2 regions of the Dactylosporangium salmoneum genome follow, and region 2 is predicted to be linked to the other one. Evidence: predicted binding sites of a transcription regulator. Region 2 holds the regulator's gene; the other holds the start of a gene.

Region 1 (3,310 bases), on a different contig from region 2:
GTGCTGCTGGCCGCCGAGGCGCCCGGCGAGGGGCTGGCCAAGACGCTCGCCCTGCGCCCCGAGGTGCGCATCATCGACTTCACCGGCTCGACCGAGTTCGGCGACTGGCTGGAGGCCAACGCCCGCCAGGCCGTCGTCTACACCGAGAAGGCCGGCGTCAACACGATCGTGATCGACTCGACCGACGACTTCGCCGGCATGTGCCGCAACATCGGGTTCTCGCTGGTGCTGTACTCCGGGCAGATGTGCACCACCCCGCAGAACATCCTCGTCCCGGCGACCGGCATCGCCACCGACGAGGGGCACAAGAGCCTCGACGAGGTGGCCCAGGGCATCGCGAGCGCGGTCGCGAAGCTCACCGCGGACGCGGCCAAGGGCGTCGAACTCACCGGCGCGATCGTCAACGAGAGCGTGCTGGAGCGGCTGGCGAACGCGGCCACGCTCGGCGATCCGGTGCTGGAATCCTCAGACGTTTCGCACCCCACCTACGCCGGCGCGACGGTGCGCACCCCGCTCATCCGCAAGCTCGGCGCCGACGACGCGCAGACCTACGGCACGGAGTGGTTCGGGCCCATTTCCTTCGTTGTAGGAACGGATTCCACGGTGGGTAGTTTGCGGATCTTCGCCGACACCGTCGGCAAGAAGGGCGCATTGACCGCTTCGGTGTATTCGACGTCGGAGGACGTCCTGGACGCCATGGAAGAGGCCGCGCTGCTTGCCGGCGTGCATTTGTCAGTCAACCTTACGGGCGGGGTCTTCGTGAACCAGTCGGCCGCCTTTTCGGACTTCCATGCCAGTGGCGCCAATCCGGCCGCCAATGCCGCGCTGACCGACGGGGCGTACGTGGCGGGACGCTTCCGGGTAGTTCAGTCACGCCGTCACGTCTAACTCTGTTACTTACTAACACGTAGTCGCCGGGCGATGTCTGATCATGCAAGAGAAGGCATGCTCGGCGACCTTTTCAAACTGCTTGATTCGTGACCTTGCTGTCCGATTTGGGCCTGTCGAGGCAGGGGTAACTCCTGTACCGTGCGGTTCGGTCGTCGTTCCTTCGCCGGAGCCACCCCCGGATCCGGCGGCTGTGGTCGAAGGCCCGGGGGCTGGTCCCCACAGCCAGCCGAGTGACGCAGCAGGACCGAAGTAGAGGAAGTGCACCGTGGCACAGGGCACCGTCAAGTGGTTCAACAGCGAGAAGGGCTATGGCTTCATCGCGGTCGACGGGGGACAGGACGTGTTCGTCCACTTCTCCGCGATTCAGATGGACGGCTACAAGTCGCTGGAAGACGGACAGCGCGTGGAGTTCGAGATCGCGCAGGGCCAGAAGGGCCCGCAGGCGGAGCAGGTGCGCCACCTCGCCTGATCAAAAGTCCGCATTCACCCCGCCGGGGCACCGTCCTCATTGATGAGGAACGGTGCCCTGCGTGTATTTCCGGGTCTCTTTTCGGGCTTTGGGGCGTTTTGCGCCGATGGTGGGTCCTCGGCCGCTAGAGTTGATCTTGCCCTCCGCCACCTTGCCCGTCACCCCCGGTTTGCTTGCACTCGACTGGCCAGAGTGCTAAACAAGGACTTGGCACTCGCGTCAGGCGAGTGCCAATGGTCGGGACGGTGCAGCCGCTCCGGTGGGCAACCGCCGGGAGGCTGGTCGTCGCGGGCTCATCCGGCCCGACCGCCGGGGATCCCGCTGGGTCCTCGCAGGGTGCGAAACCAGGCGGTGAGCCGCCGACCCCGCGTGGGTCGAGGCGAATCGTGAGTGTCCAGGAGGACAACGCCGAATGGCCAAGATTATCGCGTTCGACGAAGAGGCGCGCCGCGGTCTCGAGCGGGGCATGAACACCCTCGCCGACGCCGTCAAGGTGACGCTGGGCCCCAAGGGCCGCAACGTCGTCCTCGAGAAGAAGTGGGGCGCGCCCACCATCACCAACGATGGTGTGAGCATCGCCAAGGAGATCGAGCTCGAGGACCCGTACGAGAAGATCGGCGCTGAGCTGGTCAAGGAAGTCGCGAAGAAGACCGACGACGTCGCCGGTGACGGCACGACGACGGCGACCGTGCTGGCGCAGGCGCTGGTCCGCGAGGGCCTCCGCAACGTCGCCGCCGGCGCGAACCCGATGGCCCTGAAGCGCGGCATCGAGGCGGCGGTCTCCTCCGTCGCCGACGAGCTGGCCAACCTGGCCAAGGACGTGGAGACCAAGGAGCAGATCGCCTCCACCGCCTCCATCTCCGCCGGTGACTCCACGGTCGGCGAGATCATCGCCGAGGCGATGGACAAGGTCGGCAAGGAAGGCGTCATCACCGTCGAGGAGAGCAACACCTTCGGCCTCGAGCTCGAGCTCACCGAGGGCATGCGCTTCGACAAGGGCTACATCTCGCCGTACTTCGTGACCGACACCGACCGGATGGAGGCCGTCCTCGACGACCCCTACATCCTCATCGTCGAGTCGAAGATCTCCGCGGTGAAGGACCTCCTCCCGGTGCTGGAGAAGGTCATGCAGTCGGGCAAGCCGCTCGCGATCATCTCCGAGGACGTCGAGGCCGAGGCCCTGGCGACCCTCGTGGTGAACAAGATCCGCGGCACCTTCAAGTCGGTCGCCGTCAAGGCCCCCGGCTTCGGCGACCGCCGCAAGGCCATGCTGACCGACATCGCGATCCTGACCGGCGGTCAGGTCATCAGCGAGACCGTCGGCCTCAAGCTGGAGAACGCCGACCTGTCCCTCCTCGGCCGCGCCCGCAAGGTGGTCGTGACCAAGGACGAGACGACGGTCGTCGACGGCGCCGGTGACGCCGACTCGATCGGTGGCCGGGTCTCGCAGATCCGCGCCGAGATCGAGAAGAGCGACTCGGACTACGACCGCGAGAAGCTGCAGGAGCGCCTGGCCAAGCTGGCCGGCGGCGTTGCGGTCATCAAGGTCGGCGCGGCCACCGAGGTCGAGCTCAAGGAGCGCAAGCACCGCATCGAGGACGCCGTTCGCAACGCGAAGGCGGCCGTCGAGGAGGGCATCGTCCCCGGTGGTGGCGTCGCCCTGGTGCAGGCCGGCAAGACCGCGTTCGACAAGCTGGACCTGGTCGGCGACGAGGCAACCGGCGCGAACATCGTCAAGGTCGCGCTGGACGCCCCGCTGCGGCAGATCGCCGTGAACGCCGGCCTCGAGGGCGGCGTCGTGGTCGAGCGCGTCCGCAACCTGGAGGCCGGCCACGGCCTCAACGCCGCGACCGGCGAGTACGTCAACCTCCTGGCCGAGGGCATCATCGACCCGGCCAAGGTGACGCGCTCGGCGCTGCAGAACGCCGCCTCCATCGCGGCCCTGTTCCT
Region 2 (3,310 bases):
TCAAGCACCCGCACGCCTATGCGGCGCGGCTGGCCGACTCCGCCTCGCCGGGGCAGGCTCGGGAGGTACTGACGCCGGAAGAACGGCACATGGAGGACGTCATGCTGCGCATCCGGCTGGCCGACGGGCTGCCGCTGGACGCGCTCGACGCGGCCGGGCTGGCCGGCGCGCGGGACTGCCTCGCCGACGGGCAGCTGGAGGCGGGGGCGTTCGCGGCGGGCCGGGCCGTGCTCACCCTGCGCGGCCGGCTGCTCGCCGACCACGTGGCCCGGGCACTGACGTGAACATATGCGGGGCGGTCGCCTCCGAGGTTGGCGACCGCCCCGAGATGACTGCGGGTCTTACTTGATCAGGCGCAGGGTGGCCGGGTAGCGGTACAGCTCACCGTTGTTGGCCTTCATGCCGCCGAGGATGCACATGACGACGACGTAGATCCACAGCAGGAGCGGCACGAAGATCAGGATGATCGTGCAGGCCCCGATGATCCACGTGATGATCAGCGCGATCCCGTAGGTGATCTGGAAGTTGAGCGCCTCGTTGGCGTGCGCCTTGACCGTCGGCGACTCGTTGCCCTTCACGAGCAGCGCGATGAGCGGGGCGATGAAGCCGACCAGGATGCCGCCGAAGTGGGCGATGAGCGCCCACGTCTTCTCGTCGCTGTTGTTGTAGCCGACGGGGGCCGGGCCGCCCATGCCGGGCGCGCCGTACTGCCCCGGCTGCTGGTACCCGGGCTGCTGATACCCGGGCTGCTGGTAGCCCGGCTGCTGGTACCCGGGCTGCTGGTACCCGGGCTGCTGGTAACCCCCGCCGGAGGTCGGCGGCGGCGTGTACCCGCCACCCGAGACGGGCGGCTGGGGCGGGTACCCGGAGTTGGGGTCCGACGGCATGCCGTATTCCCCCGGGGGACGAGGTGGTTCTGTCATGGGGGTCACGGTAGGTGCATCGATCAAGTGGCGCCAGCGACACGACATGACGTCTTTTAGACATCTTTTGCCCAGTCCAGCGGCCATGCCGTCTATCGTGCGCGAAACGATCATCGCGTGCCCCCGCGCGACTGACGTAGACTGGCACTCACTAGTTGGGAGTGCCAGTCGACGAGGAGGTGCCATGGCCCTTGACGAGCGCAAGCTGGAAGTGCTGCGCGCCATCGTCGAGGACTACGTCGCCACCCAGGAACCGGTCGGCAGCAAGGCGCTGGTCGAGCGGCACAACCTTCGGGTTTCCCCGGCGACGGTCCGCAACGACATGGCCGTGCTGGAGGAGGAGGGGTACATCAGGCAGCCGCACACCAGTGCGGGCCGGGTGCCCACCGACGCCGGCTACCGGCTCTTCGTCGACAAGCTCTCCAGGGTCAAGCCGCTCAGCCAGGCCGAGCGCCGGGCGATCGAGCGGTTCCTGATCGGGGCGGTCGACCTCGACGACGTCGTGCACCGCACGGTCCGGCTGCTCGCGCAGCTCACCCGGCAGGTCGCCGTGGTGCAGTACCCGAGCCTGTCCCGGGCCAGCGTGCGGCACTTCGAGCTGGTGCCGATCTCCACCACCCGGCTCATGGTCGTGATGATCGCCGAGACGGGCCGCGTCGAGCAGCGCCTGGTCGACCTGCCCGGCCCGATCCTCGCCGACGAGGTGACGGAGCTGCGGCGGCTCATCAACGAGAAGCTGGTGGGCAAGCGGCTGGTCGACACCCCACCGCTGGTCGCGGCGTTGGTCGAGGAGGCCGCGCGGAGCCTGCGACCGCCGATGACGGCGCTGTCGACGGTGCTGCTGGAGACGCTGGTCGAGCGGTCCGAGGAGCGCATCGCGCTCGCCGGCACCGCCAACCTGGCCCGCGGCGGCCTGCTGGACTTCCAGGGCTCGCTGCGGCCGATCCTCGAGGCGCTCGAGGAGGAGGTCATCCTGCTCAAGCTCTTCGGCGAGGTGGAGCCCAGCATGACGCGGGTCCGCATCGGCGACGAGAACGAGATCGAGGACCTGCGCACCGCGTCGATCGTGGCCACCGGCTACGGTCCGGGCACCATGGTTGTCGGCGGCATGGGCGTTCTCGGCCCGACCCGGATGGACTACCCCGGGAACATCGCGACCGTACGCGCCGTGGCACGCTACGTCGGCGACCTGCTGGCACAGAGTTGACATCTATCTCAGGGGCATAGGACTCAGTGGCGAAGGACTATTACGGGATTCTCGGCGTCAAGCGAGACTCCACGGCCGATGAGATCAAGCGGGCCTACCGTCGGTTGGCCCGCGAATTCCACCCGGACGTCAATCCCGACCCGGCGGCGCAGGAGAAGTTCAAGGAAATCAACGCCGCGTACGAGGTCCTGTCCGACCCGCGCAAGCGCGAGATGGTCGACCTGGGCGGCGACCCGCTCGCCCCGAACGGTGGCGGGGCCGGTCCCGCCGGCGGCGCGTTCGTCGGCTTCCAGGACATCATGGACGCCTTCTTCGGCACCCAGTCCGCCCGCGGGCCCCGCCCGCGCGTGCGCCCGGGCGCCGACGCGATCCTGCGCCTCGACCTCGACCTGCACGAGACGGCCTTCGGCGTCGAGGCGCCGATCCAGGTCGACACCGCCATCGTGTGCAACACCTGCCAGGGCGCCGGCACCTCGCCGGGCACCCACCTGCAGACCTGCGAGATCTGCCAGGGCCGCGGTGAGGTCCAGTCGGTGCAGCGCACCTTCCTGGGCCAGGTCGTGTCCGCCCGCCCCTGCTCCGCCTGCCAGGGCTTCGGCACGGTCATCCCGCACCCGTGCGCGACCTGCGGCGGCGACGGCCGGGTCCGCACCCGCCGCCAGCTGACCGTGAAGATCCCCTCCGGCGTCGAGGACGGCATGCGCATCCGCCTCGCCCAGCAGGGCGAGGTCGGCCCCGGCGGCGGCCCGCCCGGCGACCTCTACGTCGAGATCCATGAGCGCCCGCACGACGTGTACTCGCGCAAGGACGACGACCTGCACTGCCGCGTCACCGTGCCGATGACCGCCGCCGCCCTCGGCACCCGCCTGACCATCAAGACCCTCGACGGCGAGGAGACGGTCGACGTGAAGGCCGGCACCCAGCCGACCTCGACGCTGCGCATCCGTGGCAAGGGCGTGCCGCACCTGCGCGGCGCCGGCCGGGGCGACCTCTACGTCCACCTCGACGTGCGCACCCCGACCCGCCTGGAGCCGGAGCAGGAGCGCCTCCTGCGCGAGTTCGCCCGCAGCCGCGGCGAGGAGGTCGCCGAGCTGTCCAAGCAGGGCGGCTTCTTCTCCCGGATGCGCGACGCCTTCAACGGCCACGCGTGAGCGGTCCGGAGCGAAGCGGAGGGGCCGCT

What was found. The regulator HrcA, encoded in region 2, represses chaperone genes, less so after heat shock. The targets are predictions, from matches to a motif close to GGTTNGCACNCTCNNNNNGAGNGTGCNAACC.
Region 1: groL (chaperonin GroEL) is a predicted target of HrcA. The motif match lies at 1,566-1,596, and genes of this name have one in related genera.

What each region holds. Positions count from the first base shown of each region.
Region 1 covers NZ_BAAARV010000083.1:235,444-238,753, reverse strand. Annotated here, with positions in the region: gene paaN (phenylacetic acid degradation protein PaaN) at 1-888, shown strand, start outside; gene ABD352_RS42505 (cold-shock protein) at 1,157-1,360, shown strand; gene groL (chaperonin GroEL) at 1,773-3,310, shown strand, end outside.
Region 2 covers NZ_BAAARV010000034.1:21,212-24,521, forward strand. Annotated here, with positions in the region: gene hemW (radical SAM family heme chaperone HemW) at 1-284, shown strand, start outside; gene ABD352_RS23590 (DUF4870 domain-containing protein) at 342-923, opposite strand; gene hrcA (heat-inducible transcriptional repressor HrcA) at 1,108-2,130, shown strand; gene dnaJ (molecular chaperone DnaJ) at 2,157-3,281, shown strand.